Regions from separate parts of the Streptosporangium sp. OZ121 genome, predicted to be linked through region 1. Evidence: predicted binding sites of a transcription regulator. Region 1 holds the regulator's gene; the other holds the start of a gene.

Evidence for each region. The regulator HrcA, encoded in region 1, represses chaperone genes, less so after heat shock. The targets are predictions, from matches to a motif close to TTGGCACTCTCNNNNNGAGAGTGCCAA.
Region 2: ACTOQ1_RS36170 (FmdB family zinc ribbon protein) is a predicted target of HrcA. The motif match lies at 6,507-6,533, and genes of this name have one in related genera.

The regions. Positions count from the first base shown of each region.
Region 1 covers NZ_JBPXMC010000013.1:71,434-87,191, reverse strand. Annotated here, with positions in the region: gene rpsT (30S ribosomal protein S20) at 1-150, opposite strand, end outside; gene ACTOQ1_RS23255 (hypothetical protein) at 319-1,320, opposite strand; gene lepA (translation elongation factor 4) at 1,362-3,233, shown strand; gene ACTOQ1_RS23245 (glycoside hydrolase family 18 protein) at 3,415-4,692, opposite strand; gene ACTOQ1_RS23240 (hypothetical protein) at 5,214-5,810, shown strand; gene hemW (radical SAM family heme chaperone HemW) at 5,894-7,105, shown strand; gene ACTOQ1_RS23230 (DUF4870 domain-containing protein) at 7,130-7,807, opposite strand; gene ACTOQ1_RS23225 (DUF3097 domain-containing protein) at 7,841-8,665, opposite strand; gene ACTOQ1_RS23220 (hypothetical protein) at 8,724-9,473, opposite strand; gene hrcA (heat-inducible transcriptional repressor HrcA) at 9,656-10,669, shown strand; gene dnaJ (molecular chaperone DnaJ) at 10,684-11,826, shown strand; gene ACTOQ1_RS23205 (16S rRNA (uracil(1498)-N(3))-methyltransferase) at 11,965-12,696, shown strand; gene ACTOQ1_RS23200 (hypothetical protein) at 12,874-13,575, opposite strand; gene ACTOQ1_RS23195 (SigE family RNA polymerase sigma factor) at 13,572-14,051, opposite strand; gene ACTOQ1_RS23190 (histidine triad nucleotide-binding protein) at 14,336-14,686, shown strand; gene ACTOQ1_RS23185 (PhoH family protein) at 14,779-15,758, shown strand, end outside.
Region 2 covers NZ_JBPXMC010000032.1:3,744-19,501, forward strand. Annotated here, with positions in the region: gene ACTOQ1_RS36125 (D-alanyl-D-alanine carboxypeptidase family protein) at 1-789, shown strand, start outside; gene ACTOQ1_RS36130 (DUF397 domain-containing protein) at 845-1,045, opposite strand; gene ACTOQ1_RS36135 (DUF397 domain-containing protein) at 1,073-1,270, opposite strand; gene ACTOQ1_RS36140 (helix-turn-helix domain-containing protein) at 1,290-2,141, opposite strand; gene ACTOQ1_RS36145 (winged helix-turn-helix domain-containing protein) at 2,279-2,542, opposite strand; gene ACTOQ1_RS36150 (hypothetical protein) at 3,462-3,719, shown strand; gene ACTOQ1_RS36155 (hypothetical protein) at 3,716-4,033, shown strand; gene ACTOQ1_RS36160 (RcpC/CpaB family pilus assembly protein) at 4,103-4,708, opposite strand; gene ACTOQ1_RS36165 (S-methyl-5'-thioadenosine phosphorylase) at 4,986-5,795, opposite strand; gene ACTOQ1_RS36170 (FmdB family zinc ribbon protein) at 6,109-6,477, opposite strand; gene ACTOQ1_RS36175 (potassium/proton antiporter) at 6,597-8,102, opposite strand; gene ACTOQ1_RS36180 (5-formyltetrahydrofolate cyclo-ligase) at 8,279-8,860, opposite strand; gene galU (UTP--glucose-1-phosphate uridylyltransferase GalU) at 8,886-9,785, shown strand; gene glp (molybdotransferase-like divisome protein Glp) at 9,791-10,978, shown strand; gene moaC (cyclic pyranopterin monophosphate synthase MoaC) at 10,984-11,478, shown strand; gene ACTOQ1_RS36200 (MogA/MoaB family molybdenum cofactor biosynthesis protein) at 11,687-12,160, shown strand; gene ACTOQ1_RS36205 (GNAT family N-acetyltransferase) at 12,216-12,860, shown strand; gene sepX (divisome protein SepX/GlpR) at 12,985-13,725, shown strand; tRNA gene ACTOQ1_RS36215 (tRNA-Ala) at 13,783-13,856, shown strand; gene ACTOQ1_RS36220 (Type 1 glutamine amidotransferase-like domain-containing protein) at 14,016-14,684, opposite strand; gene ACTOQ1_RS36225 (cytidylate kinase family protein) at 15,113-15,758, opposite strand, start outside.

The DNA of each region.
Region 1 (15,758 bases):
CAGCGCGGCGGCCTCTTCGACGTTACCCTGGTCGGCGGCCTCGCGGAACTTGCGGATGGCCGTCTTCAGGGAAGACTTGACAGCCTTGTTACGCAGCCGGGCCTTCTCGTTCTGCCGGTTGCGCTTGATCTGGGACTTGATGTTCGCCACGAAGAAGCCTCGGTGAATGTCGTTGGATGGGGCGCGCGGGCAGAGAGGGCGCGCCACACGCAGTTGACTAGGCTACCAACTGCCGTGGTCGACACTCAAATCGACAGGCCAGGCAGAAGGATGCCTGATCAGTTTAGCGTGTGACCGTGGTGGCTCGGACCGTAATCCTCACGGCTTGAACCAGAACTTCTCGTACTCCGCCCAGTCCTCCTTGGTGGCGGCGAAGTCGACGTAGAGCGCCAGGCCGAACCGTTCGCGCGGTTTGCCGTACGAGGTCAGTGCCAGCCGGGCGCCCCTGGCCGCCTTCTCGACGCTCTCGGCCTCGTCGGCCCAGGAGACGCCGTGGTCGTGATAGGCAGGGGCGCCGATCAGCACCGTCTTCTCCTCGGGGACGAGCTCCAGCGCCAGCGAGCTCTGCCGCACGACGTAGCCGCCGTAGACGGAGGGGAAGGGGAGGTAGGAGTCGTAGGTCATGATCGCCACCTGGTCGGTGAGCTTCGCCACCTGGCGGAAGTAGTCGGGTGACCAGTACTTGTCGCGGCCGGTGGCGGCGCGCGCGGCCGGGCGGACGAGCGGGAACGGCTCGATCTGCGGGGTCGAGGTGGACAGCAGGCCGTCGCCCACGATCGCGCGGGTCTGTGTGAGCAGGTCGAGGAAGTCGGTGTCGCCGTCGCCGATCGGCTCGAAGTTGTAGTGGACGCCGTCGAAACCGAGCGCCGTGATCGCGCGGGCGCCGTCCAGCACGCGCTGCCTGGAGGCCGCGTCGTCGAGGTCCAGGACGCCGTCGACCTTCTGGCCGAGCCAGGCCGACACCCTGACCTTGGGGAGTTCCTCGCGCCACCACTTCAGGAAGTCGGCCGCCTTCGGATATTTGCCGACAGGTAGTGTCCCGTCGGGGTCGAACGGGCCAGAATGGACGTACACGTCCTTGATCCCGGTCTTTCGCAGCCGGGCGGCGAGGGTGCGCACGTCGTCGGCCGTCTTGCGGCCGTCGACCCACGCGTGGCCCAGCCACAGGGCGTCGTGGCCGGTCGTCTTCGCCCATGGGGCGGGTGTCCCGGTAAACTGCAGGGTGAGGGTGGCCACGGCCACCCCTGGAAGCGCGAGGAGCAGGGCCGCCACCATAGCGAGGAACCGCAGGCCGCGCCGTGCTCTGGTCCGGGCAATCACCCGGACATGTCACCATGGAAGACGGCTGGCATGCCAGCCGTATGATCGTCATCAATCTGTTGAAACGGACCCCGGTGCGCATTCAGCCTGGCCAGACCGACCCCGCTGTGCTCCGCAACTTCTGCATCATCGCGCATATCGACCATGGCAAGTCGACGCTCGCCGACCGCATGCTGCAGATCACCGGAGTGGTCGACGACCGTTCCATGCGCGCCCAGTATCTCGACCGGATGGATATCGAGCGCGAGCGCGGCATCACGATCAAGTCGCAGGCGGTCAGGCTGCCGTGGAAGGTCGGCGACACCGACTACGTCCTCAACATGATCGACACCCCCGGGCACGTCGACTTCACCTACGAGGTCTCCCGGTCGCTCCAGGCGTGTGAGGGCGCGATCCTGCTGGTCGACGCCGCGCAGGGCATCGAGGCGCAGACCCTGGCCAACCTCTACCTGGCCATGAACAACGACATGACGATCATCCCGGTGCTCAACAAGATCGACCTGCCCGCCGCCCAGCCGGAGAAGTACGCCGCGGAGATCGCCCACCTCATCGGCTGCGAGCCGGAGGACGTGCTGAAGGTCTCCGGCAAGACCGGCATCGGTGTCCGCGAGCTGCTGGACCACGTGGTGGCGAACGTCCCGGCCCCGGTCGGCGACGCCGACGCGCCCGCCCGCGCGCTGATCTTCGACTCGGTGTACGACACCTACCGCGGCGTGATCACGTACGTCCGGGTGATGGACGGTCACCTGGGCAAGCGCGAGCGCATCCTGATGATGTCCACCACCGCGGCCCACGAGACGCTGGAGATCGGCGTCATCTCGCCCGAGCCGAAGATCGCCGACAAGGGGCTCGGCGTCGGCGAGGTGGGCTATCTGATCACCGGCGTGAAGGACGTCCGCCAGTCGCGGGTCGGCGACACGGTGACCTCCGTGACGCGTCCGGCCCTCAAGGCGCTCAGCGGCTACGAGCACCCCAAGCCCATGGTCTTCTCCGGCCTGTATCCGATCGACGGTGACGACTACCCCGACCTTCGCGAGGCCCTGGACAAGCTCCAGCTCAACGACGCCGCCCTGGACTACGAGCCGGAGACCTCCGCGGCCCTGGGCTTCGGATTCCGCTGCGGCTTCCTCGGCCTGCTCCACATGGAGATCGTCCGCGAGCGGCTGGAGCGCGAGTTCAACCTCTCGCTCATCTCCACCGCGCCCAACGTGGTCTACCGAGTGATCATGGAGGACGGCAAGGAGGTCGTCGTCACCAACCCCTCGGAGTTCCCCACCGGCAAGGTGGAGAAGGTCTTCGAGCCGATGGTCAAGACGACCGTGCTCGTCCCCTCGGAGTTCATCGGCGCCATCATGGAGCTCTGCCAGAACCGCCGGGGCAACCTGCAGGGCATGGACTACCTGTCCGAGGACCGCGTCGAGATCCGCTACACCATGCCGCTCGGTGAGATCATCTTCGACTTCTTCGACCAGCTCAAGTCCCGTACGCGCGGCTACGCCTCGCTGGACTACGAGCCCTCGGGCGAGCAGGAGTCGGACCTGGTGAAGGTCGACATCCTGCTCCAGGGCGAGGCGGTGGACGCCTTCAGCGCCATCGTCCACCGGGAGAAGTCGTACGCCTACGGGGTCGAGATGGCCAAGAAGCTGCGCGAGCTCATTCCCAGGCAGCAGTTCGAGGTGCCGATCCAGGCGGCCATCGGTGCCCGGGTCATCGCCCGGGAGAACATCCGCGCCATCCGCAAGGACGTCCTCGCCAAGTGCTACGGCGGCGACATCTCCCGCAAGCGCAAGCTGCTGGAGAAGCAGAAGGAGGGCAAGAAGCGGATGAAGATGGTCGGCCGCGTCGAGGTTCCCCAGGAGGCGTTCGTCGCCGCGCTGTCCACCGAGTCCTCCACGGACAAGGCCAAGAAGTAGGCGCTTCCCCCAGGCACCCCGGGCCCGTCCCGCGACCGGCTCGGTCCACCCCGCACCGCCCCCGCACCGGCTCGGCCAGATGTGAAGGGCGCCCGGGGGGAGGAGACCGGGGAGGAAGAACGTGCGGGCGAGGCCGCTGATGACCCAGATCCTGCGGCCTCGCCCGGTATGAGGGGGTCGCTCAGCGCAGGACGCTGTAGAGCGCCGAGGTGAGCGACGCCTTGGTGTCGTCCTGGTCGATGGACCACATCATCGAGCCGCCGAGGCCCTTCAGGCGGATGTAGGCCGCCTTCTGGAGCAGCGAGGCCGGGTCGTCGTAGGACCAGAACTCGTTGCCGTCGTAGAGCCACACGGATCCGGTCAGCAGGTCGCGGTAGCGCTTGCCCGGCTTGTTCACGAGGATCTTGTAGTCCTCGCTTCCGGCGGCGAAGGTGCCGGGAGCGGGGCCGGTGGCGGTGCCGTACAGGCCGTTCCTCCCGCCGGTGACGCCGGTCCAGCCCTGGCCGTACGCCGGTACGCCCACCACGATCTTCTTGGCGGGTGCGCCGCGCGTCAGGTAGTCGCGGACGGTCTGGTCCACGCTGTACTTCACCGGGTGGGGGTCGCGCCGGTCGTTGAACAGGTTGCCGTTGTGGCCGGTGACGGTCTCCCACGAGCCGTGCAGGTCATAGCCCTGAACGGTGGCGAAGGTGAGCTGCCTGAAGACGTCGCGGACCTCGAAGCCGGCGTCGATCTTCGCGGCGGCGGCGGGCAGGAAGGCGGTCAGCTCGGTGCGCCGGTCGAACTCGTTCATCTGGCGGCGGAGTTCGGTGACGAACAGGGTGAAGTTCCGCTTGTCCTCGGGACGGATGATGTTGCCGTCGGCCCCGGAGGAGCCGGGCCACTCCCAGTCGAGGTCGATGCCGTCGAACACGCCCGCACCGGTGCCTGCCGCGGTGCCGGGCAGGTTGCCCTTGAGCCACAGGTCGATGCAGGAGGAGGCGAGCTTGGCGCGGCCCTCGGGGGTCAGCACCGCGTCGGAGAAGTACTTCGAACCGGTCCAGCCGCCGAGGGAGATCAGCGCCTTGAGGCCGGGGTGCTTGGCCTTGAGCTTCTTCAGCTGGTTCAGGTTGCCGTTGAGCGCCTGGCCCTCGGCGTCGGCGACGCCGTCCACGCTCTGCTCGGCGGGCACCGGGCGCTGCCAGTCGGCCCACGGGTCGGGGGAGTAGCAGTCGCCCCCGGCGTTGACGAAGCCGAAGGCGTAGTTGATGTGGGTCAGCTTGGCGGCGGCGCCGCTGGTCTCCATGTCCTTGACGTGGTAGTTGCGGCCGTAGACGCCCCACTGGATGAAGTAGGCGACCCGCTTGTAGCGGTCACCGTGCTCCCGGGGGGTCTGGGCCTGGGCCGTGGCCGGCACGGCCACGGCCGCGAGACCCGCGGCGAGGGCTGCCGCGAGCACTTTACGGAGGAGTCTCTGCACGGGCTTCTCCACTGCTTGAAATAAGTAACTTATAGGAAACTTTCCTTTAAGTTTTCCCGGATCGTAGACCTGCGGGATCTGGCCGTCAACGGCCAACGGCGTTTTGACCGGTGGACGGCGGGATGCTTCGGCTAACTTGGGAAGGCATGGAGCAGCAGGCGTTCTGCAACCGATGTGGCACCCCTGTGCGCGGGCTGTCGCGATGCCCCGGGTGCGGGGCGCCGACGGGGGGTCGGCCTCCGCTGGATCAGTCCTCACCGGCCCGGTTTCCACCGGCTCAGCCCTCGCGGGACGTCCCCGCGGGCGAGACCCGGGTCCCGCCGGAGGAGTGGCGGCAGGATCCCGCCGACTGGCAGCAGCATCTCCCCCCGGACGAGCGTCCCCCCCAGCGGGACGAGCGGCCCCGGCAACCCCCGGCGGGGGACCGGGCTCCGGCACCGCCGCCGGACCGAGGCCGGGACCGGCCGCCACGCGGGGATCGCAAGGTCTGGCCACTGGTCGCGACGGTCACGGTCCTCGCGATGTCGCTGGCCACCGCGGGGTCCTTCTGGCTCACCCCGCGAGGCGGCGAGACGTCCGTGGCGGGCGGCATCCGGACGGCGACGACCGGCGACCGGGCGGAGGCCGAGGCCGGGACACCCCCGGCGGGGCGCGCTCCCCAGGGGCCCCATGACGCCGAGACCCAGGCCAGGGTCCTCGACGCCCTGCTCGCCGACAGCGGCGGCTCCAGATCGGGCCTCGGCTCGGCCCTCGACCAGCTGCGCTCCTGCGAGGGCACCGCCACCGGGCTCGCCACGCTCCAGCGGATCACCGCGGCCCGCCGCGAGCAGGTGGTCCAGGTCGACGCGCTGGACACCGGCGAGCTCGACGGAGGCGACGCGGTCAAGGCGCGCCTCACCAGGGCCCTGACCGCCTCGTTCAACGCCGACGAGGCGTTCCTCGCCTGGGCGACCCGCCAGGAGGCCGGGTGCGGCCGCGCCTGGAGCGGCGACGACGACTACCGGCGCGGTCTCGCCTTCTCCGGCGAGGCGACCACCGCCAAACGGGGCTTTTTGAAGCTGTGGAACCCCCTCGCCCGGCGGTACGGCCTGCCGGTGCGGGACGAGCACGAGATCTGACGCTCGGGGGTGGCGCTTCGGCGTCCCTGAGCACCGGATCCTCGGCGTACCGGGCATCGCGGAGGAGGCGGCAGACTTGGGGCGTGCCATCCACACTTCCCGACGGGGACCCCGCGCCCGCCTCGGGCGAGCTCCCGGAGAGCGCGCTCGCCGGGCTCGGCGAGCGCCCCTTCGGCTTCTACGTCCACGTCCCCTTCTGCGTGACCCGGTGTGGTTACTGCGACTTCAACACCTACACGGCGTCCGAGCTCGGTCCCGGCGCGTCGCAGAAGGACTACGCGGACACCGCCGTCGACGAGGTACGACGGGCGCGGGCCAACCTCGGCGCCGCGCACCTCCCCGTCGAGACCGTGTTCTTCGGCGGGGGAACCCCCACCCTGCTCCCCGCCGGAGACCTCGTACGGATCCTGCGGGCGATCGAGGAGGAGTTCGGGCTCGCCCCCGGCGCCGAGGTGAGCACCGAGGCCAACCCCGAGTCGGTGGACCCCGCCTACCTGGCGGAGTTGCGCGCGGGCGGGTTCAACCGGATGAGCTTCGGGATGCAGAGCGCCCGCGAGCACGTGCTCGCGGTGCTGGACCGCCGCCACACCCCCGGCCGCCCCGCGCGGGCCGTACGGGAGGCGAGGGAGGCGGGGTTCGACCACGTCAACCTCGACCTGATCTACAGCACGCCCGGGGAGAGCGACGACGACTGGCGCGCCTCGCTGGCCGCGGCGATCGAGGCGGGCCCCGACCACGTCTCCGCGTACTCGCTGATCGTCGAGGACGGGACGAGGCTGGCCGCCAGGATCAGGCGCGGCGAGCTCCCGATGCCCGACGACGACGTGGCCGCCGACCGCTACCTGATCGCCGACGCCATGCTGGCCGAGGCGGGGTTCGAGTGGTACGAGGTGTCCAACTGGGCGACCTCGGAGGCCGGGCGCTGCCGGCACAACCTTCTCTACTGGACCGGCGGCGACTGGTGGGGCGTCGGCCCCGGGGCGCACAGCCACATCGGCGGCACCCGCTGGTGGAACGTCAAGCACCCCGCCGCCTACGCCCAGCGCCTGGCCGCGGGCACCTCGCCCGCGCACGCGCGCGAGGTGCTGGGCCCCCGGGACCGGGCGGTGGAACGGCTGATGCTGGAGCTGCGGCTCGCTCGGGGCTTCCCGCTCGAGGAGCTGGAACGCCCCCCGGTGGTCGCCCGCGCGCTGGCCGACGGGCTGCTGGAGGTGGAGCCGTTCAAGGCGGGCCGCGCGGTGCTCACCCTGCGCGGCCGCCTGCTGGCCGACGCCCTGGTCCGCGACCTCACCTGAGGCTCCACCCCGGGCCCGGACAGGTCAGCTGACGAAGCGGATGTTCATCGGATAGCGGTACCTCTCTCCCCGGTTGGCCGCCACCGCGGCGACGATCGCCATGACGATCGACGCGACCCAGAGGAAGAACATCAGCACGAAACCGATGAGCACGAACGCCAGGATCCAGGAGACGAAGTAGACGATCAGCACCGTGAGCTGGAAGTTGAGCGCCTCGGCGGCCTGGTCGCGCACGTAGGGCGACTCGTTCTTCTTCGCCAGGTAGAGCACCAGAGGGCCGACGAAGGAGGTCAGCAGCCCCAGCAGGTGGGCGAGCACCGACATGGTGGTGTCGTCGCTGCCGGGCCGCGGGCCGTACGTGCCCGGCGGGGCCTGGTAGCCGTATCCCTGTGCCGCGCCGTACGCGCCGTACTGGGAGTATCCGGGCTGGTAGCCGCCCGCGTCGTACGGGGAGGCGGGCGGCGGGTAGCCCCCGTAGCCCCCGTAGCCCTGGTCCGGCTGCCCGTATCCCTGACTCGGTGGCCCGTAGCCCTGCCCGGGCCGGCCGTAGCCCTGATCGGGTTGCCCGTACCCCTGGTCAGGCACGCCGTAGCCCTGGCCGGGGGGCGGGGCACCCTGGCCAGGCCACGTGTGGCCGGGCGGGGGATCGCCGATGCGCCGCGTCCGGTCGTCGCCCTGCGGGTCCTCGGGGTTCTCGCTCATGTCCCCTCCTGATGGGTTGACGGCCCTGACGGGTCAGACGGCCTGGCCGTCCTCGCCGGGAACCGTCACGAAGTCGATCAGCTCCTCGACGGGGCCGAGGAGCTCGGGCTCTAGATCGGCATATGTCGTGACCGATCCGAGAATGTGGCGCCATGCGGCGCCGGGCTCCACGTTCCAGCCCAGCGCGGCGATGACGCCCTCCTTCCAGGGCACGCCGCGCGGCACCGACGGCCAGGAAGGGATCTTGAGCACGTGCGGCCTGACCGCCTGCCAGACGTCCACGAACGGATGCCCGACGATCAGCACGTGCGGTGAGGAGACCTGCGCGGCGATCCGGCTCTCCTTGGAGCCGGGGACCAGGTGGTCGACGAGCACGCCCAGCCGCCGCCCCGGCCCCGGGCCGAACTCCTCGACGATCGAGGGCAGGTGGTCGACCCCCTCCAGGTACTCCACGACCACGCCCTCGACCCGAAGGTCGTGCCCCCAGACCTTCTCCACGAGCGCGGCGTCGTGCACGCCCTCCACGTAGATCCGGCTCTCCTTGGCGACCTGGGCCCGCAGGCCCTCCACCGCGATGGAACCCGACGCGCTCCGCCGGGGACCGCGCGGTGCCGCGGCGGGCCGTACGAGCGTCACCACCTTGCCCTCCAGGAGGAACGCGGCCGGCTCCAGCGGGAACACCCGCCGGCGCCCGAAGCGGTCCTCCAGGGTGACGGCCTCCTTGTCGCAGGCCACCACGGCGCCGCAGAAGCCGCCGTCGGCGTCCTCGACGACCAGGTCGAGCTCCGCGGGCACCCGGGGGATGGTCCCCCTGCGCGGGCGCCGCCAGTCTCCCGCCAGAACGTCACGCTCGTACATCACCGACCGCCCACCCTCTCTCGCCGGGGATCAGGTGGGACGCTAGCAAACACCACCGTCACCCGCCGTAGGGTCCCGGCTGTCCCCACTGCCCCACCGGCACCGCGGCGGCCCGGCGCTTGCGGGCGTTGCTCCGCTTCACCAGTACGACGATCGTCACGACGATGGCGAGCAGGATCCCGACGCCGGGGATCACGAACAGGGCGACCACCCCGCCCACCAGCGAGTCGGCGGCGAGCTCCTTGCCCACGCCGAACCTGGTGCCCTCGGCGGGATCGGCGGAGCACTGGACCTGGTAGTCGCCCGCCTGGTCCACGCCGACCCGCAGGCCCATCTCCCAGGTGACGCCGTCGGATCCCGCGACGGTCTGCTGGATGTCGGGCTTCTGCAGCCTGGGGGTGCCCGTGCCGCCCTTCAGCGTGCACTCGAACTGGGTGGGACCGCCCGTGGCGACGTAGATCGCCGGCTTGTCCGCCGGGTCGATCGTGACCGTCTTGGCCTCGCCGGGGGCGAAGGTCTGCGTCGGGGCCGCGTCGGTGACCGCGCCGACGAGGCCGCCGGCGAAGCCGCCGATGCCGACGATGATGCTGACCAGGGCGAGCAGCCAGACCCCGACGATCCACCCGATGCCGGGCTTGATCTTCCCGGTGGGGGGCGGAGGTCCCTGCGGGGCGCCGTAACCGGGAGGCGCGTAACCGTACGAGGGGGGCTGCTGGCCGTACTGCTGCTGGCCATACGGCTGCTGGGGGCCGCCGTAACCGGGGCTGCGGGAGGCGTCGCCCGGATAAGAACCGAAATCGTTGGACATGACCGAATTCTGATGGGTGCCGCTTGGATCGCGATAGCAGTTGACTTGACAACGGCTTGCCGTCATCATCCGCAGCTCTTGCTTATCGCGCCTTCCGCACCGGGGCCGTACACTTGGCACTCGGGAACACAGAGTGCCAAACCTCGTGTTTCCCTCTGAACGCAGGCAGGGAGGTGACCACGTTGGTCGACGACCGCAAGCTCGCCGTGCTCCGCGCCATCGTCGAGGACTACGTGTCCACCAACGAGCCGGTGGGTTCGAAAGCCCTCGCGGACCGGCACAACCTGGGGGTGTCCCCGGCGACGATCCGCAACGACATGGCGGTGCTGGAGGAGCAGGGCTACATCGCCCAGCCCCACACCAGCGCCGGCCGGGTGCCCACCGACAAGGGCTACCGGCTCTTCGTCGACCGCCTCTCGCAGGTGAAACCCCTGTCGAGCGCGGAACGCAAGGCCATCGAGAGCTTCCTCGCGGGCGCGGTGGACATCGACGACGTCGTCATGCGGACGGTACGGCTGCTGGCCCAGCTCACCCGGCAGGTCGCCGTGGTGCAGTACCCGACGCTGACCCACTCGACGGTCAGGCACGTCGAGCTGGTGCCGCTGAGCGAGCGCCGGCTGATGTTCGTGCTCATCACCAACACCGGCAGGGTCGAGCAGCGCGTGGTCGAGCTGCCCGACGTCGTCGACGAGCAGCGCGTGGCCCATCTGCGTGCGATGCTCAACGCCTCCCTCGACGGGTGCGGGCTCACCAGCGTCCCCGACAAGGTCGCCGACCTGCCGGAGCGGCTGCCCGCGGAAGACCGGCCGCTCGCTGCCACTATCCTGTCAGTGCTGCTGGAGTCCCTGGTGGACCGGCACGATGAGAAGATCGTTTTTGCCGGAGCCGCCAACCTCGCGGGAGCCGACTTCACCGTCGGGCTCCGCGACGTGCTGGAGGCTCTGGAAGAGCAGGTCGTGCTCATGCGACTGCTCGGTGAGACCTCCGACCTTTCGGCGCTGACCGTGCGGATCGGCTCGGAGAACCCCTACACCGGACTCCAGGGCACGTCCATCGTCGCCGCCGGATACGGTTCTGGGGACAAGCAACTGGCCCGGCTCGGTGTGCTGGGCCCGACGCGAATGGACTACCCGGTCACGATGGGCGCGGTGCGCGCGGTGGCACGCTACGTCAGCCAGATCCTGGCTGCATCATAAGAGGTCAACGAAAAGTGGCTAAGAGCGACTACTACGGCACCCTCGGGGTGCGCCGTGACGCCAGTGCGGAAGAGATCAAGAAGGCGTACCGGCGCCTGGCGCGCGAGCTGCATCCCGACGTCAACCCCGACCCCGAGACCCAGGAACGCTTCAAGGAGATCACGCAGGCCTACGAGGTCCTGTCCGACTCCAGCAAGCGGCAGATGTACGACATGGGTGCCGACCCGTTCGCCTCGGGCGGCGGCGCGGGGGCCGGGGGCTTCGGTGCCGGCTTCCCGTTCAGCGACATCATGGACGCCTTCTTCGGCGCGGCCGGTGGCGGCGGTGGCCGGGGTCCCCGCTCCCGTGCCCGGCGCGGGCGCAACGCCACCATCCGGGTCGAGCTCGACCTGCGCGAGTCGGGCTTCGGCACGACCCGCGAGCTGGTCGTCGACACCGCCGTGGTCTGCGAGGTCTGCACGGGCTCCGGCGCGGCGGCCGGCACCCACCCCGACACCTGTGACATGTGTCACGGCCGGGGTGAGGTCTCCCAGGTCACCCGGTCCTTCCTCGGCCAGGTCATGACCTCCCGCCCCTGCCCCCAGTGCGGCGGCTTCGGGTCGATCATCCGCAACCCCTGCCAGGAGTGCTCGGGCGACGGCCGGGTCCGCACCCGGCGGACCATCAAGGTCCGCATCCCGGCCGGGGTCGAGGACGGCACCCACATCCAGCTCGCCGGCGAGGGCGAGATCGGCCCGGGGGGAGGCCCGCCCGGCGACCTGTTCCTGGAGATCGTCGAGCGTCCCCACGAGATCTTCGAGAGGCGCGGCGACGACCTGCACTGCACCGTGCAGATCCCGATGACCGCGGCCGCGCTCGGCACCATCCTGACCATGGAGACGCTCGACGGCGCCGAGGAGCTCGACATCCGTCCCGGCACGCAGTCGGGGCAGACGATCCCGCTCTACGGGCGGGGCGTGCAGCGCCTGAACGAGACGGGCCGCGGCGACCTGCTGATCCACGTGAACGTGGAGACCCCCTCCCGCCTCGACGCCGAGCAGGAGGAGCTGCTGAAGGAGCTCGCCAGGCTCCGCGGCGAGGAGCGCCCGCCGGGCAAGTTCGCCCCAGGGCAGCAGAGCTTCTTCTCCCGCCTGCGGGACGCCTTCAATGGCCGCTGACCCGGCCCGAGCCCGGTCGCGTCGAGGCCTGGCCCGCGTGCGGCCGGGGCGTCCCGCCCCGGCCGTCCCAGGGGCGTGTCACCCGCGCCGGGCCGGCTCCGGGGCGTGGCGCCCCGGCCCGTCCTGCTCCGACGGCCCATGACCGTCCCGGTCTTCCTGGCCGACCCCGCCGACCTGGCCAGGCCGGCGTTCGTCTTCGGCGGTCCCGAGGGGCGCCACGCGGCGGCCGTACGGCGGCTGCGGGCGGGGGAGCGGCTCGACCTGACCGACGGGGCGGGCTCCGTCGCCGAGTGCGTGGTGACCGAGGCGGGCAGGGACTCGCTCCGGGTCGAGGTGCTGCGCCGCCACGACGTGCCCGTGCCGTCACCGCGCCTGGTCGTGGTCCAGGGCCTGCCCAAGGGCGACCGGGGCGAGCTGGCCGTGGAGATGATGACCGAGGCGGGGGTCGACGTGATCGTCCCCTGGGCCGCGGCCAGGTGTGTCACCCAGTGGAAGGGCGAACGGGCGGCCAAGGCGCTGGCCCGCTGGCGGTTCACGGCACGCGAGGCGGGCAAGCAGTCGCGCCGTTTCCACCTGCCGGAGGTGACGGAGCTCGCGTCCACCGCGAAGGTCGCCGGCCTGCTGTCGGCGGCGGCGCTGGGCGTGGTGCTGCACGAGGAGGCCACCGCCCCGCTGTCCGGCCTGTCCCTCCCCGCCGGTGGCGACATCGTCGTGGTGGTCGGCCCCGAGGGCGGGGTCTCGGGCGAGGAGATCGCCGCGTTCCGTGAGGCCAAGGCGGTGCCGGCGCTGCTCGGGCCGACGGTGCTGCGCACCTCGACCGCCGGGGTCGTCGCGGCGGCGGTGCTCCAGACGCGCAGCGGCCGCTGGTGACATCCCGCCGGTGCGCGGCCGGTCGCCCCTCGGCGGTCGCCGGTCCCGGCGAATCCGTGTCGTGAGGTCCCGGAGGTGTGAGGCCAAGGGGAAGCGCTCGTGAGGCCCCGGGGATCCGCCCCCGCGAGCGGGTGGCGGGGAGAGAACCGGTCAGGGGCGCCGTGACCGGTCACCGCGCTAACTCTGGGTGGGGATCGGAACCGGGGTGCTCGCCTCCGTCGGCATGGGAGGCGAGGCGTCGCCCGACGGCGCGCACTCGTCGGGCGAGCACGGACTCTCCGAGGGAGCCGGCCTCGTCTTCGTCGGCGTCGGTGTCGCCTCGATCTCCTCGCACCTCCTGAAGACCCCGCTGGGCTCGACGGTGGGGCTGTCGAGGGGGGTGGGGCAGGTGGGCGTCGGTGTCGGCGTCGGCCGGGGAGCCGTCGTCGCCGGGTTGGGCCTGGAGGTGGGCCGCGTGCTGGGCGCCGCGCTCCTGGACGGCGCGGGCCTCGGCGAGAGCATGGTGGCGCCGGGGTCCGACCTGCTGGCGGCCGGAAGCGGGGCGGGGTCGGACGGCGGTTGCGAGGAGGGCGCCGGGGGACGTGAGGTGGCGGACCCGTCGACGGGAGGGGTCGACTCGGCGAACTTGATCCACTCGACCCTCACCTGGCGGCCCACCTCCTCGCGGAACTGGGGAACCACCATGACGACGGTCGCCGCGACGAGGACCGCGCCCGCGACGGAGGCCCCGGCGCGCCACCACACCAGCCGGCGGATCCCGCGCCGCTCGATGCGTCCGCGGATCACCTCCAGCCCGTCCGGGGAGGGAACGACCGAGTTCGCCTCCGCGCTGAGCGCGCGGCGAAGCAGCTCGCCGTACTCATCCGGGGAGTCGGTCATGACAGTTGCTCCAGTGAGGTTCGGAGGGCGGCCATGCCGCGAGCCGTGTGGCTCTTGACCGCGCCTTTGCTGATGCCCATCGCATGGGCGATCTGCGCCTCGGACAGGTCTCCGTAGTAGCGCAGCACCAGGGCCTCCCGCTGGCGTGCGGGCAGCCCGCGGAGCGCCTCGATGACGGCGGAACGCTCGAACTCGCCGATCGCCCCGTTCTCGGCGCTCGGCGCGTCGGGCATGCCCTTGGGCGCGTACTTCTCGACGACCGCCCGATGCCGAAGCACCGAACGTGATCGGTTGACGACCGACTGTCGCAGATAGGCCAGTGCCTTGTCGGTGTCGCGCAGTCGGCGCCAGGCGCCATGGATGGCGACGAACGCGTCCTGCACGACCTCCTCCGCGGTTGCCATGTCGCGGACGAGTAAGACGGCGAGACGGACAAGAGACCGATAGTGCGCGCTGTAGAGCGCGGTAACGGCCATGTCGGCATCCCATCCGACGGGCACCGCCCCGAGCGACCTGTCGGCCACGAGGGTCTCGGTGGTCACATCAGTGGGACGCTTGGCCTTCCCAGAGGGTTTACGCTCTTCCGGTTCATTAGGGGGCATGACCCAGTCGTGTCCTCGCCAGGCGGCCATATATTGCTGCGCGCAAAGGGCTGTCGTGGTTGAAGTTTTGCACACCCACCATATCCGGGCGGATCTTTGTTTGCGGACGGGAACCATCACCGATTCGCAACGTCCTCGGCGGTATGGTGCCTGTCATGGTGAGCGAAGCCGACTGCCTGTTCTGCAGGATCGTGGCCAAGGAGATTCCCGCGGAGATCGTCTACGAGACCGATCGCGCGCTGGCCTTCCGCGACGTCAATCCCCAGGCGCCGACCCACGTGCTGGTGATCCCCAAGGGTCACTACCGGGACGCGGCCGCCCTGGCCGCCGCCGACCACGGCCTGGCCGACGAGGTGATCAGGGTCGCGCACGAGGTCGCCCTGCGCGAGGGGGTCGTGGAGTCGGGCTACCGGCTGGTGTTCAACACCGGGCCCGGTGCCGGCCAGACCGTCTTCCACGTGCACGGACACGTGCTCGGCGGGCGCGGCCTGCAGTGGCCGCCCGGCTGAAAACCGGCAAGCGCGATCCTGGCGATCGCGGCTAGCATGGCGTTGAAGTTCCGCGCCTATATCTGGAGGCGAACAGGCCGTAAGGCCCGCTCATGTCCGAGACAAACGATTCCAGCAGAACGCCGCCGCGGTCCCGGGGTGCCAGCCGGACCCAGGCGAAGGTGGTTATTCCGGACGATCAGTCGATGGTCAGCCTGCTGGGCTCGCGCGACGAGCTGTTGCGCGTCATCGAGGGCGCCTTCCGCGCCGACATCCACGTCCGGGGCAACGAGATCACCGTCACCGGCAGCCCCGAGGAGAGCAGCACCGTGGTGCGGCTCTTCGAGGAGATGTCCGAACTCGTCCGCGGGGGCGCGCAGCTCACGGCCGACGCGGTCGAGCGCAGCATCGCCATGCTGCGGATGACCTCCGACCGGCCCGCCGAGGTCCTCTCCCTGGACATCATCTCCTCGCGGGGCCGGACCATCCGCCCGAAGACCGTGAACCAGAAGCGTTACGTCGACGCGATCGACAAGTTCACCGTCGTCTTCGGCATCGGACCGGCCGGCACGGGCAAGACCTACCTCGCCATGGCGAAGGCGGTGAAGGCCCTCCAGGAGAAGAAGGTCAACAGGATCATCCTCACCCGCCCCGCGGTAGAGGCGGGCGAGCGGCTGGGATTCCTGCCCGGCACGCTCTACGAGAAGATCGACCCCTACCTGCGCCCGCTCTACGACGCGCTGCACGACATGCTCGATCCCGACTCGATCCCCAGGCTGATGGCCGCGGGCACGATCGAGGTCGCCCCCCTGGCCTACATGCGCGGCCGTACGCTCAACGACGCCTACATCATCCTGGACGAGGCGCAGAACACCTCGCCGGAGCAGATGAAGATGTTCCTGACGCGGCTGGGCTTCAACTCGAAGATCGTCGTCACCGGTGACGTCACCCAGGTCGACCTGCCGAACGGCACCCAGAGCGGCCTCAGGGTCGTCCAGGACATCCTCGAGGGCATCTCCGACATCCACTTCAGTCGCCTGACCAGTGCCGACGTGGTGCGGCATAAGCTGGTGGGAGACATCGTGGACGCATA
Region 2 (15,758 bases), on a different contig from region 1:
CAGCCGCTGTCGGACCTCGTCGGGGTCCTCTACCAGCAGCCGACCGGTGGTGACGTGGCCGGTTTCCTGTCCGGTGAGTCCGACACCGACACCCTGCGCGCGATGGCCGGTCTCACCCAGATCGTCGCCGAGCGTGACCTGATCCTTGAGGACAGCAGCCGCCTGCAACTGGAACGGGAGCGCCTGGCGGGCGAGGCGCAGGAACTCCGGGCGAGCAACCTCCTCGCGGAGGCGCAGATGGGCGCCGAGATCGAGACGCTCAGGGTGCGCTCGCAGAAGATCGTGCAGTCCCTGACCAAGGCCCTGGTGAAGCTGGGCGTCAAGATCAACAAGAAGGGGCAGCCGGCGGCCGGGTGCGACCCGACCAGGGCGACCTCGATGAGCGAGTTCCCCAACGGGCTCATCCCGCAGGCGTACCTCTGCCCCCTCCAGCAGCGGGGCAACCAGCTGCGGGGGGACGCCGCGCTCGCGTTCATCAGCCTCAACGAGGCGTACAAGCGGCAGTTCGGCAGGCCGATGTGCGTGACCGACAGCTACCGGAGCCTGGCCGAGCAGCAGTCGGTCTACTACACCCGTCCAGGCCTGGCGGCGATCCCGGGCCGCAGCAACCACGGCCTGGGCCTCGCCGTCGACCTGTGCGGGGGCGTCGAGCGCTTCCGCTCGGCCGAGTTCAACTGGCTGGAGACCAACGGCAAGAAGTTCGGCTGGATTCACCCCAAGTGGGCCTACGTCAGCCCCTTCGAGCCCTGGCACTGGGAGTACGACCCCAAGATCGGATCCCTGCTGTAAGGGCTCGGTCGCGGTCTCGCGGGCGCTGTACCTGCGGCCAGTGCTCGGTGTCGGGTCAGAGTTCTCCGGTGCGGATGCCTGTCAGGAAGTTGTTCCAGGCCGCGGGGGTGAAGGTCAGCGCTGGGCCGGACGGGTCCTTGCTGTCGCGTACGGCGACGAGTCCCGGCAGGTTGGTGGCCACCTCGACGCAGTTGTTGTTGGCTCCGCTGAGGCTGGAGGTGCGGAATTCGGCGCCGGACAGGTCAGGGGAGATCATGGTTGCTCCTCAACGCTCGTCGCCGGGTCAGATCTCTCCGCTGCGGATGCCTGTCAGGAAGTCGTCCCAGGCCGTCGGAGAGAAGGTCAGCACAGGGCCGAACGGGTCCTTGCTGTCGCGTACGGCGATGAGCGCCGGCAGGTTGGTGGCCACTTCGACGCAGCCGTTGCCGCCGTCGCTGAGGGTGGATTTGCGCCACGCGGGGGTAACTGCCAGGTCCGGCATCTCGGCATCCTCCGTACGTTCAGGTTGCGGTCGCAATGGCACGGAGAAAGGTGAGGGAATCATCGGGATTAAGTGCCATCGCGCATAGATGGTTGAAAACCAGGTTGTACTGGTGAACTTCGGTATCTGCTTCGATGTAGATGCTACTCGCCATCGTCTCGATATAAACGACGTCTGGTTGGGTGCCAGGAAGGTTCAGGATTGCGAAGGGACCAACGACGGCGGGATGCGCTCCAGCATCATGCGGTAGGACCTGAATCGTCACGTGCGGTTGCCGAGCCTGAGTAAGCAGGTGGGCGCATTGCTTGCTCATCACTTCGGGATCGCCCATCACGCGGCGGAGCGCGGCCTCGTCGATGATCGAATGGATGTGCAGGGGCTCGGGTTTGCCCAACGCGGCCTGGCGGGTCATCCGAACCTCGACGCGCCGGTCGATCTCCTCGGCCGGTTTCTGAGACATCATCGTCGCCTTGATGACAGCTTGTGCGTACTCCTCGGTCTGGAGTAGCCCGTGTACGAGCTGCATGCTGTAGCACCTGATCGCGGTGGCGTCGGACTCCAGGCCGATGTAGCCCGCGTAGTCGGATGGCAGGTCATCGTAGACGTCCCACCATCCGTGCTCACGAGCTGACGCCTGCAAGGTGATCAGACTCTGACGTACTTTCCCTGATACTCCGTAAGTGTCCAGCAGGGTGATCAAGTCGGCGGCCTTCACCCGGGATGCGCAGTGCTCGATACGACTGATCTTGGATGGCTGCCATCCGACTCGTCGCGCCGCTTGCTCCCCGGTAAGTCCTTGGAGCTCACGAAGCCTGCGCAACTCTGATGCCAGTTGGCGCTGCCGTACCGTCGGACCCGAGCCAGCCATCATGATCCAGTCTTCCGTGAAAAATAGAAGTTTCTAAAATTCTTCCGGAAATCCTAGCGTCCTGTTGTCATCGGGAGAGATGATGCCTGCGATGTAAGAATCGCGCGACGGCTGGAGGACCACTGATGCCCCCTGTCTCGTCACCCTTCCGGGCTATGTGCGTTATGTCGCCATTCGTGCTGTGGGCGTACATACGTTCCCTTGCCGGGGATGGTGCGAATCAGGGATTCGTCTTTCAGGATGCGCAAGACCTTCTGGATCGTGGTCCTGGCGACGCCGAACTCCTGTTCCAGCTGGGTAAGGCTAGGAATAACGGATCTTTCCCGATATTCACCACTTACTATGCGCTCACGAAGGGTGCTGTAAAGCTGCTCCCAGATTGTGCGATCTTCGTCCCACTCCATGATCCGTACCGTAAAGGGCTGCACTTTGCCCTACTCAACCTGCTCAGGCTCTACCCTGCTCCACTGTGGTGCACCAGGGTAGAGCCTGCTACTCCCTCTGCTCGTGCCTAGTAACACGAGACCCGTCCGGCGCTGCAACGACCGGACGGGTCCTTGATCAGGAAGTGAGTCCTGACCCGTGAACAACCCTAGTGCTCCGGTCCTCGACCGGACCACGGCGAGCGGCTGCGCCTGTTTCGCCGACGTACCGCCGTTGCCGATGGGGTGTGCCGCCTGCGGGCACGCCCCCTACGCGCACGGTTGCCCCGACCAGCCCGCCGATCATGAGCACGAGTACGCGCAGCCCTCGGGCGCCTTGATGGCCATCCGTCTGGAGGCCCGCCGCACCGGGAATCGCTCTCCGTCCTACTTCGAGCCGCGCGCCCCCGCGCGCCGGGCCGAGGCGATCTCCCCGGTGCCCGCCCAGCGGTCCGCGGAGCAGGCCCAGGCCCAGGCCCAGGCCCAGGCAGAGGCACAGGCAGAGGCACAGGCACAGGCACAGGCCACGAAGGTCTCGCCGGTGTCCGTTCTGCGTCCTCCCCGGCAGGCTCGGACCGTACCGGCGCCGTCATCGTGCCGGGTGCGCGGCCGTCGTCGCCCGCCGCTCCCATCCAGGGCCGTTCTGACCAGGCCGCCCCGGCCCGATGCCGGGCGTCATCGCGCGCCCCACCCAACCCGGCCACTTCGGTCCCGGGGCATCGGGCACCACCTTGGGCGAACAACCGCCCGCATCCCGTGCCGCGCGGTGCTCACTCCAGCTCCGTACCGGCCGTCCGGCCCGTACGGTCCACCCCTCCATGTCCTTTCCCGCTTCACAAGGCGGGCCCGTCCACCGCTACCAACGACCGGACGGGCCCTTGATGGGATGGAGGTCCAATCAATGGACGATGGTGAATCCGGCACACCCGAACAGGCCATCCCCGGCTGGCGGCTGATTCTCAGTGACGCCGGGCGGCTGTGGGCCAGTCGGGAGGAGCCCTTCTCAGCGGTCGCGTTCGACGCCGGGGCCGAACGGACCGTCGACGCCGACACCCTCGATGCCCTGCGGGCCGAGACCGACCGGCAGGAAACCATCGCTGGGGAGGCCGTCGCCGGGGAGGCTCAGGAGGAGCGGGCCGCGGGGCGGGTGATCTCGTGATCCGCCGCGTTCCGATCAGGCGGGCCTCCGCTCGCGGGCGCCACCGCGACGGCCTGGCCGCCGCCGCCGTACCCCACTACGCCTGGGACCACGAGGCCCGCGCCGAGGCCGCATTGCTGCAGATCACCTGGCCGGGGTGGGCCGTGCTGTATGGCACCGGCAGCCGTCTCTTCCACGCCATCGCCACCTGGCCTACCCCGGAACCGCTGCTGCTCTGCGACCGGACCGTCGAGGGCCTGAAAACCCAGATGCGCGAGGCCGAGATGACCGCGATCACTCGGCGTTGGGCGTTCACCGGGACCGATCGTCCCTGAGCCGGGGGGGTACGGCGGCCAGAGCTTCCCGGCTCGGGTCGCCGTGCCCTCCACCGGTCGTCGTGAGATTCATCCCCCGCGAGGGCCGATCGTGATGGAGAGCCGCCCGCCGGCCTGGGCGGAGGCCAGCTCGGTCGCCTGGGCTGACGTGGTGGCGAGCACGACGAGCGCGCCCCGCTCCGACTCCCCGCCCGGGGTGGCCAGGACCATGACGTCCTCGGCCGCGATGGTCGCCGGAGCATCGCCGTCCCATGTCGAGGTGGCGGCGAGCACGTCCACCACGTCACCCGGGGAGAGCAGGCGCGCGGTCTCGGGATCGGCGACGCGTACCGGGGTGGCGACCGTCCCCTCGCCGTGGGCGGCCAGCAGGCCGGGGCCGAGCAGGCGGACGTCGGTCAGCGGCTCCCCGCGCCGCGCCGGACCCGTCAGGATCCTTCCCGCGTACGGCGTGCCGGGCCTCAGGGCGCCGTCGGGGACCGTACCGGGTCTCAGCGGGGCCGGTGTCAGGTCGGCCGGCTCCAGCACGCCTCCGGGAAGATCCCTGGCGGCGGTCAGGACGGTCACCGAGGCGGTGTCCGGGCGCAGCGCCAGCACGGCGCATCCCATCGCGAGGGCGGCGACGGCGGTGGCGATGAGACGGTGACGGCGGTCGAGGAAGCGGCGCAGAGCGCGCATGGCTGACTCCAAGGGTGGGAGTCGGGCGGCGCGGTGCCCGTGATGGGTGGGACATTCCCGCCGAGTGGTGGCGTGGTGCCCGTGGCGGGTGGGATGCCCCGCCGAGTGGCGGGGCGGTGTCCGGGGTGGGTGGGATGCCCCGCCGATCGGCGGGGCGGGGTGGATCGAGGGTTCTCGACGGATCCGGGTGGCGTGGCCGGGGGAGCGGGATTCAGCCCTTTTCGGTTTTCGCCGGGTGACTCACCTGGCGGTGATGCCGGGGCCGCCGGCCGCAGGATCAGCCGGGGAGGTCGAAGGGGAGCTTGAGGCCGTCCAGGGCGTTCTGGCAGGGGCAGGTGCGCTCTTCGGGGAGGGCGGCGACGATGTCGCCGATGAGGGAGCGCATGCGGCCGACGTTGGTGGCGAAGAAGGCGAGGACCTCGTCGTGGGTGACCCCCTCGCCCGCCTCGACCCCGGCGTCGTGGTCGGTGACGAGGGAGACCGAGGTGTAGCAGAGGGCGAGCTCGCGGGCGAGGACGGCCTCGGGGGAGGCGGTCATGCCGATGATCGACCAGCCGTTGCCGCTGAACCAGCGGGACTCGGCGCGGGTCGAGAAGCGCGGGCCCTCGATGACCACGAGGGCGCCGCCGTCGGTCACCTCCCAGTCGGCGGAACGCGCGGTGGAGACGGCCGCCGCGCGGCCCGAGGGGCAGTAGGGGTCGGCGAAGGCGACGTGGACGACGCCGTCCGCGTCGTAGTAGGTCTGCACCCGGCCCGAGGTGCGGTCGACGATCTGGTCGGGGACGACCAGGGCGCCGGGGCCGATCTCGGCGCGCAGGGAGCCGACCGCGCTGGGGGCGAGGACCTGGCGGACGCCGAGGGAACGCAGTGCCCACAGGTTCGCCCGGTAGGGGATCCGGTGCGGGGGGAAGCGGTGGTCGCGGCCGTGGCGGGGCAAAAAGGCGACCGAGCGCGACCCGATCCGGCCGACGGTGACGACGTCGCTGGGAGGGCCGTACGGCGTGGTGATCTCGACTTCTGTGGCGTCGTCGAGCAGGGAGTAGAAGCCCGAGCCGCCGATGACTCCGATGTCCGCGCGAGTGACCATGGAGCCGAGGTTAGCGCCACGGGCCGGTCCCTGAGGAGCCAGGGTGACGGCCTGTGGATAACCGCTTCCCCGGGTAGTCGCCCGATCGCTTTCGGTGAAAACGGTGGGACGTCGATCGGAGGTCACGCGTGCTGTGCTGAACCGACCGCGGGCCGTCCGGTGATGACCGGCGGCGGGCGGAGGGGCCGGGGCTCGTCGCCCCCGCTTCGGCCGGTGGAGGAGCGGGTGGGAAGCCATGGCCGGGGGCGGCCGGTCGGACGGCCGCCCGGGGGAGGGGGTGGTGGGTTCGAGGGGACGGGGACGGGGACGCGGCTCAGGAGGCCGCGGCGGCCGTGCTGCTCGCGGTCTTCGTCGACGTGGAGTCCGACGAGGACGAGGAGCTCGACGACTTCGACGAGGACGAGTCGGACGAGCTCGACGAGTCGGACGACTTCGAACCGGAGGAGTCCGACGAACTCGACGAGCTCGACGAACCGTTCGCGGACGTCACCGTGCTCGACGACGAGGACCGGCTGTCGGTCCGGTAGAAGCCCGAGCCCTTGAAGACGATGCCGACCGCGGAGAACACCTTGCGCAGGTCGCCCGCGCAGCTCGGGCACTCGGTGAGAGCGTCGTCGGAGAACTTCTGGACGATTTCGAACTGGTTGTTACAGGCTGTGCAGGCGTACTGGTAGGTGGGCACGCGCTCCTCCTCGTAATGATCCGCGCCGATTGGCACTCTAGTGGCGCGACTGCTAATGGTACGCAGCCGACAAGCTTAAACGCGAGTCGGAGTCCTCGCATTCCGTAGCTGAATCCCGGTCAGGTGCCGCGTTCGCCGAACCAGCCCGCGAGCTTGCCCTTGCGGCTGATCGCGCGCATCCGGCGTTCGACCGTGTCGCGGCAGGCGGCCGTGGTCACCACCAGCAACTGATCGTCGGTCCTGATCCTCGTGGAGTCGGTGGGGACGAACGTCCGGCCGTCTCTGACGATCAACGTCACCTGGGCGTCCGTGGGCAGCCGCAGCTCGAAGATCTCCACACCGTGCAGCTTGGACGTCGGCGGCACCCTGACCTGGAGCAGGTCGGCGTTGAGCTCCTCCAGCGGCGCCGACTCGACCTCCAGGTCGCGGGCCTCGTCAGGGGTGGACAGCTTGAGGAGCTTCGCGACGAACGGCAGCGTCGGCCCCTGCAACAGGGTGTAGACGATGACGATCACGAAGACCTCGTTGAACACGAACTTGGCGGTGCCGTCCGGAACGGAGGTGGCGGCCCAGGGAATGGTTGCGAGCACGATGGGCACCGCGCCGCGCAGCCCGGCCCACGACAGGAAGGCCTGCTCCCGCCAGCCCAGCCGGTCGATGCGCATCAGCCGGACCAGCAGCGAGGAAACCATGATCGACAAAGGGCGGGCCACCGCGACCAGGATCAGCCCGGCCACCAGGCCGGGCACGATCGCGGCAGGCATCTCCGACGGGCTGGCCAGCATGCCGAGCATGACGAACAGGCCGATCTGCGCCAGCCAGGCCACGCCCTCGGCGAAACCCCGCGAGGACGCGCGGTGCGGCATCCGGGAGTTGCCCATGACCAGTGCCGCGAGATAGATCGCGAGGAAGCCGCTGCCGTGCAGCAGCGTGGCTCCCGCGTAGGCGACGAACGCGAGCGCGAGCACCGCGATGGGGTACAGGCCGGAGACGGGCAGCGCGATGCGGCGCAGCGCGTACGCGCCGAGCGGGGCGACCGCCAGGCCGACGGCCGCGCCCACCACGAGTTCCAGGAGCACCTCGAACAGCGCCATCCCCAGGCTGGGCGAGGTGGCGGCACTCAGCAGCATGACGGCGATCACCGTGGGCGCGTCGTTGAGGCCCGACTCGGCCTCCAGGATGCCGGCGAGGCGCGAGGGCAGGGGCAGGCGGCGCAGTACGGAGAAGACGGCGGCCGCGTCGGTGGAGGCGAGGATCGCGCCGAGCAGGAGCGCGGTCCGCCAGTCCATGCCGAGGATGAGGTGCACCGGGATCGCGACGGCCGCGATGCTCACCCCCACGCCGACGGTGGCGAGTACCAGGGCGGTGGGAATGGCGCCCTTGACGTGGCTCCAGGTGGTGGTCAGGCCGCCCTCGGCCAGGATGATCGCCAGTGCGATCAGGCCTATTTCCTGCGCGAGTTGGGGGTTCTCGAACTGCAACCCGATCCCGGACTCGCCGACGAGCAACCCGAAGCCCAGGAAGATCAGGAGGCTGGGCAGTCCGCTCCGATGGGCGACACGTACTGCGACGATGGCCGCGATGACGATTCCGGCACCGAGAAGCAGCCAGACGTCCAGTCCCATCTGGTCCCCCCTCTGACTCCGGGGACCATTGTGTCGCATTCGAGAGGGGCGCCACGCACGAGCGGCGCGTACTCCCTGTCACGATTCCGACGCCTTCAGCCCCGCGTCCAGCGGCGTTTCCGCCGGTCGGTCACACCTGTGCTCCTCGGTCGGTCACGCCCCGTTCCGCCGGTCGGTCACACCTGCGCGGCGGTGGTCTTGAAAATTCCCTCGGGGGTCGCCGCGTAGCGGACCGCGAGGTCGTGGGGCTCGGTGGGCACGTCGTCGAGCAGCTCGCCCTCGTGGAGCAGTGCCACCGTCGGCACGTTCGGGCCGACCCTGGCCAGCGCCCGGTCGTAGGAGCCGCCGCCGCGGCCCAGCCGTACCCCGGTGGACCTGTCCACCGCGAGCGCGGGCACGATCACCAGGGCCGCGGTCCTGACGGCGTCGACGCCGCGCCGGGTGTCGACCGGTTCCATGATCCCGAAGCGGCCGGGGGCGAGGGTGTCGGGGCCGTCGTACACCGCCCAGTCGAGATCGTCGTCGTCGCGGAGCACCGGCAGGATCACGGTCGCGCCGTGTTTCCACAGGGCGAAGACCAGCCCGTGGGTCGCCGGTTCGGTCCCGATCGACCAGTAGCACGCGACCAGCCCGGCCATCTGGACCCAGGGCCGGTCCAGCAGGGATTCCCTGATCTGGACGGAGGCCGCGTGCCGCTTCTCGCCGGGGATCGAGGCGCGTGCGGCCTCGATCGTGGCACGCAGCGTCAGCTTGTCCACAGGTCCCTCCATTAAGGTTTCGGTTATGGCCGACTTCGAAGCTGTGACGAAAGCAGTCGTTCCCGCGGCGGGTATGGGCACCCGTTTTCTTCCGGCGACCAAGGCGACCCCCAAGGAGATGTTGCCCATCGTCGACAAGCCCGCGATCCAGTATGTCGTCGAGGAGGCCGTCTCCGCCGGGCTGCTCGACGTTCTCATGGTCACCGGGAAGAACAAGCGTTCCATCGAGGATCACTTCGACCGGGCCCACGAGCTTGAGGAGATCCTGGAGGCCAAGGGCGACGACGAGCGCCTCTCCCAGGTGCGGGAGCCCGCCGACCTGGCCACCCTGCACTACGTACGGCAGGGCACGCCGCGCGGCCTCGGCCACGCCGTCCTGTGCGCCAAGCAGCACGTGGGCGACCATCCCTTCGCCTGCCTGCTCGGCGACGACCTCATCGACCACCGCGACGAGCTCCTCAAGCGCATGATCGAGGTACGCGGCACGCACGGCGGCAGCGTCATCGCGCTGATGGAGGTCCCCCAGGAGCAGGTCTCCCTGTACGGCTGCGCCGCCATCGAACCCACCGGTGAGGACGACGTGGTCAGGGTGACCGACCTGGTGGAGAAGCCCCCCGCCGACGAGGCCCCGTCCAACTGGGCCATCATCGGCCGGTACGTGATCGACCCGGCCGTCTTCGAGGTCCTGGAGAACACCCCGCCGGGGCGCGGCAACGAGATCCAGCTCACCGACGCGCTCCGTACCCTCGCCGGGCGTGGCGCCGACCAGGGCGGCCCGGTGCACGGCGTGCTGTTCAGGGGGCGTCGCTACGACACCGGCGACAAGCTCGAATACCTGCGCACGGTGGTGCGGTTCGCCGCCGAGCGTCCCGACCTGGCGCCCGATTTCATGCCCTGGCTCAAGGAGTTCCTGGCCTCGCGATGAGCTCCCTGAAATCGGTCGACGATCACCTCTCCGACATCCTCCGCACCGTGCGGGTGCTCGCCCCGCTGGAGCTGGAGCTGGAACGGGCGCTGGGCACCACGCTGGCCGAGGAGGTCACGGCCCCGGTCTCGCTGCCGCCCTTCGACAACTCGGCGATGGACGGCTACGCCGTGCGGGCCGAGGACGTCGCGGACGCCCCGGTGACGCTCCCGGTGATCGACGACATCGCGGCCGGAGACGGCCGGTTGCAGGCCATCGGTCCCGGTATGGCGATGCGGATCATGACCGGGGCCCCGCTGCCCGCCGGGGCCGACGCGGTGGTCCCGGTCGAGTGGACCGACGGCGGCACCGCGCAGGTCGCGATCGGCCGCCCGGCGGGGAAGGGCCACGCCATCCGCAGGTCCGGGGAGGACGTGCGGGCGGGCGACGTCGTCCTGCCCGTGGGCACCCCGATCGGCCCCGCGCAGCTCGGGGTGCTGGCGGGTGTCGGCCGCCGCAGGGTTCTCGTACGGCCACGCCCGCGGGTGGTCGTGATCTCCACCGGAGCCGAGCTGGTCGAGCCCGGCCTGCCGTTGGGACCCGGCCAGATCTGGGAGTCCAACAGCTTCGCCCTGATCGCCGGTGTCCGCGAGGCGGGTGGCGAGGGCTACCGGGCGGGGATCGTCGGCGACGACGCCGCGGGGTTCCTCGACCAGCTCGACGCGCAGCTGCTGCGGGCCGACCTCGTGATCACCAGCGGCGGTGTCTCGATGGGCGCGTACGAGCCCGTCAAGGAGGCTCTCGGCCCGCTCGGCACGGTCCGCTTCGAGCGGGTCGCCATGCAGCCGGGCATGCCCCAGGGGTTCGGCGTGGTCGGCGAGGACCAGGTGCCGATCTTCGCGTTGCCCGGCAACCCGGTCTCATCGTTCGTGTCGTTCGTCCTGTTCGTCCGGCCGGCGCTGCGCAGGATGCAGGGCCTGCCCGAGGAGCCCACGCCGACCGTGCGGGCGGTCACCACCGGCCCGATCCGCTCGCCAGAGGGCAAGCGCTCCTACCTGCGCGGCGTGCTCGGCCCCGGCGGTACGGTCGGCCCGGTGCGCGGGCAGGGTTCCCACCAGCTCGCCGCCCTGGCCGCGGCCAACGCCCTGATCGTGGTGCCCGAGGACGTCACCGAGCTTCCCGAGGGTACGGACGTGGAGGTCATCCCCCTGTGAACCCTGTGAACGATCGGGACCGGAGCGAAGCGGCCGGACTCACCCACCTCGACGAGACCGGCGCGGCGCGCATGGTGGACGTCTCGGCCAAGGACGTCTCCCTCCGTACGGCGACAGCCACCGGCCGGGTGCTGCTGTCCGCCGAGGCCGTGGCGCTGCTGCGGTCGGGGGAGGTCCCCAAGGGCGACGCGATCGGCACCGCGCGGATCGCCGGGATCATGGGCGCCAAGCGGACCCCCGACCTGATCCCGCTCTGCCACCCCATCGCGCTGCACGGGGTCAAGGTCGAGCTGGTCGTGGTCGACGACGGCGTGGAGATCACGGCACGGGTCAGGACCGCCGACCGTACCGGCGTCGAGATGGAGGCGCTGACCGCGGTCTCGGTCGCCGCGCTCGCCCTGATCGACATGGTCAAGGCGGTCGACCCGGCGGCCGTGATCACCGATGTCCGCGTCGAGGAGAAGACCGGCGGCAAGACGGGGATCTGGACCCGCCCCTGACATCCCGCTCCGGGATATCCCGCCTCGAGCCATCCCGCTCCGGGATATCCCGCCTCGTGACACCCCAGGACGGGATGTCACGAGGCGGAGGGAACATCCCGTCACGAAGGACGCCTGATCTTCGGGAGACCGGATCCCCGATAGGCCGGGTCCTCAGCAGGCCGGGTCCTCGAAGACCGGGCCCCCGGGAGACTGGGAGGATGAGCCCATGAGAGCTCTGGTGATCACCGCGTCCAACCGGGCCGCGGCGGGGACGTACGAGGACACCTCGGGGAGGCTGCTGGCCGATCTGCTGGCGGCGGCCGGGTGCGACGTGGACGGCCCGGAGGTGGTCCCCGACGGCGAGCCGGTCGAGGCGGCGCTGCGGTCCGGGGTCGCCGAGGGGTACGACGTGATCGTCACCACCGGCGGCACCGGCCTGACCCCGGCGGACCTCACCCCGGAGATGACCCGGCGGGTGATCGACAGGGAGGTTCCCGGCATCGCCGAGGCCATCCGCCAGGTGAACCGGGACAAAGTACCCACCTCCATCCTGTCCCGTGGGCTCGCCGGGCAAGCGGGCAGCACGTTGATCGTCAATCTGCCGGGTTCCTCGGGAGGGGTGCGCGACGGCATGGGCGTGCTGTCTCCCGTGCTCAGGCATGCCGTGGACCAGATCCGGGGCGGAGATCACCCCCGCTGATCCGCCTCCCCCGCTCCCATGGCACGGCGGGCCTTCTTCGGGAGATGATGAGGGCGTGGATCGACTTCGTGGCTGGCCGGTGACCCTTGCGGAAGGCCCGGTAGGACTTCGGCCGCTGCGGCTGCGGGACGTGCGCGTCTGGCGGGAATCGCGGCTGCGCAACGCGAACTGGCTCCGTCCCTGGGAGCCGAGCAATCCCGAGACCCCTCTCTTCAAGACCGGTCTCGGTCCTTACATCTCCATGGCCGGAACCCTGCGCAGGGAGGCCAGGCAGGGTCTCGCGCTGCCGTGGGTCGTCACCTACGAGGGCGCCTTCGCCGGGCAGCTCACCGTGGGCGCCATCGTCTGGGGCTCCGCCAGGTCGGCCCAGATCGGCTACTGGGTGGACGGGGCGCTGGCCGGTCGCGGGATCACCCCCACCGCGGTCGCCATGGCCGTCGACCACTGCTTCTTCACCACCGGGCTGCACCGCGTCGAGGCCAATATCCGCCCAGAGAACCATGCGAGCCGCAGAGTGGTTGAAAAGCTCGGTTTCAGGGAAGAAGGGATCAGACGTCGGCACCTGCACATCGACGGTGCCTGGCGCGACCACATCTGTTACGCACTCACGGTCGAAGACGCCCCGAGGGGGTTGCTCGTACGGTGGCGGCGAGCCCGTGAGGCGGCCGCCCACGGTGGCACTCCGCACGAAGAGGTTTGAAGATCTCGCGACACACCGCATCGAATGCTCGTCAAATAGTGACACGCGGTCTTACGGTGCGTGACATGAGCAGATTGAGGACGCCGGGAGACCATGCGCGTCTTCATGCTGCCCGGAGGTGGCCGTGAGCAGCGGTGTCGTTCTCTACCTGGCCATCGTCGTCATGTGGCTGTGCGTGCTCGTGCCCATGTGGCTGCATCGCGACCGGAACACCCTGGCCGAGACCCACAAGGACATCGAGCCGTACGCCTACGACGAGCGGGCGGTCGACGAGGACTCGGCCGAGACCCTCACCGAGCCCCTGCCCGTCTCCTCCCCCGACCTGCCCGAGCCCTCGCTCTCCCCGGAGGGGGAGGTTCCGTCGCCCGGTGCCGAGGAAGCCTCGCCGGGTGCCCAGGCAGCGTCCGAGACCGGGAGTGAGGCCCAGCCCGCCCGGCCCCCGGCCGGGAAGCCCGCACCCGGCAGGACCGCCGCCGGCAGGGCCGCGTCCGAGCGCCGCCGCGCGGAACTCCGCCGCCGGGGCAAGCAGGTGGCCAAGCGCAGGCGTCTGACGCTCTGGTGCGTGCTGCTCCTGCTCGCCTCCGTGGTGACGGCGGCCGTCCAGGTCATCCCCTGGTGGGGTGTGGCGCCCTCAGTGGTGCTCCTGGGCGCCTACATGGCCGTTCTCAGGGTCACGGTCCAGATCGACGCCGAGCGGCGCGCAGCCATCGTCCAGGCCCGCGCGGAACGTGCCAAGCGCGCCCGCCGCCGTGCCGCCCTACTGGAGGCCCAGCGCCCCGTGGCCGAGATCATCGACCTGGCCGCGCACCGCGACGAGATCTTCGACCAGTACGCGGAGACGCCCCGCCGCGCGGTCGGCGACTGACCCGCGCTCCGGATGGCGCGAGCGCCCCCGGAAGTTTGCTAATCTAGTCCACGTCTTGGGGATGTAGCGCAGTCCGGTAGCGCACTTCGTTCGCATCGAAGGGGTCAGGGGTTCGAATCCCCTCATCTCCACAAGACGAAAGGCCCGATTCCAGATCATGGAACCGGGCCTTTTCGCTGTTCAGAGGCCATGAGGTCGCTTCGTTCTCCGAGGGGCGTACGGCCTCCGAAGGACCTTCGCGGACCGGGATCAGCGAAAAGTCGGCGACCGCCGTGCGAGCCCTGTTGGTGTCAGGAGGAGAACAGCCTCCAGTGCCCCTCGGACACGACGTCGACGGTGCCCTCGGTCACTCTGATGGCGGTCTCGTCGTCGATCGCATACGCCGGACCTGGGATTCCGGCCGCCCATCTTTCCGCGTGGGCCATGGTGTTCTCCGGCAGGAGCTCGTGATCCAGGTGCGGGAAGATCGAGAAGTCGACGACGCCCAGTGTGTTGTCGCTCCCGGCGGGCGGTTCCCAACCGACGAAGTCCTCTCCGATACGGGGGGTCATCACCATGCTTCCGGCGCTCAGTCCCACCCAGACCGTCTTGCGTAGCGACGGCAGGAGATCCGCCAGCCCCGACTGTCGCATCCAGTGGCACAGGTACAGGGCGTCGCCGCCATTCACCAGCAGGACGTCTGTCTCTCGGACCCACGGGATCCAGCGTTCTTCGTCGATGCTGGGCAGCGCGGTGAGTTCCAGCACTCCCAAGGACTTCCAACCCAGCTCGCACATGGGGGTGGAGGACCGACCGCTGATGAAACGCCATGCCCCACCGGGACTGCCCTGGGGGTGCCCGTAGCTGGCGGTGGGGATACAGAGGGCGTTGGAGTCGGCGATTGGTTTGCCCAGTAAGTCGACCAGCGCGCTGTGGATGCTCGGGTTCTTGACGCCGCCGGAAGTGAGAAGAAGCTTCACGCTTGCCTCCTGTACGGAGCGGTCATGACGCTCTCGTCGAGAGTCGGGAGATCGGTGCATACGAGCGCTGATCATGGCGTACAAGACCGACAAATTCGTGCCGGGCGCGGGAAACGCGGCTTCTCGTAGCCATGGTCACCCCAGGGTGGGCGGCTGGTCGGAGTCAGCGAAAAGTCAGCGGACCCGCTGACATGGGAGCGCAGCGGGGATCAACGGACGTCATCGTCACGGCACCTGACGGCACCGGATGGCATCCGATGACCGGAAGCGGTATGCCCCACCGGGGTTCGCATCGAAGGGGTCAGGGGTTCGAATCCCCTCATCTCCACCAGGTCAGAGGCCACTTCCGAGAGATCGGGAGTGGCCTCTTGCGTTGCCGGGTGACTAACTGAGTGACTACGGTTCTGATCGTTTCTTCAGAGCAATTGTCAAACCCTGTGTATCGATGAGTGGGGTCGGACTTCCCAGGTCGGCCGTTGGATCTGATCGTTGTACACGATGATGTCGGCGTGATCGGCCGGGCGGGCTGTGGCGAAATAGAGCTGTTGGGAGGGGATATAGCGGTTGCGCCAGGACCGTTCGATTTCGGCGGTGTCGGCGGTGTCGGCGGTGGATCCGGCCAGCGCTGTGCCTCGGTCCCGGGCACGATCTACCGTCTGCTCGAATGGGACGGACACGAAGATGCGCAGGTCCCACCGGTCGATGAGTTCTGGGCGCAGGAGGAAGACGCCGTCGAAGAGCAGTACGGCGTCTGCGGGGGCGGTCGTGACCGGCGGGGACGATGGGGTGTCGGTGTCTCTGTCGTAGACCGTGTGTTGGAACCTTCGGTCTCCGCTTGGGCCCAGCGGATCGAGCAGGAACCGGCACAGCGCGGTGTGGTCGTGGGCGTCGAAGTAGCAGCCTTCGGCCGAGTACTGGCCGCGTCGGTAGCGCTGTGCACGGGGGAAGAGGAAGTCGTCGATGGTCGCGCGGATGACGTCGCGGTCCTGTGCGCGCAGGACGACGGCGAGCTCGTCGGCCAGCGTGGTCTTGCCGGCGGCGGGCGGCCCGTCGATGGCGACCCGCAGCGGGTGC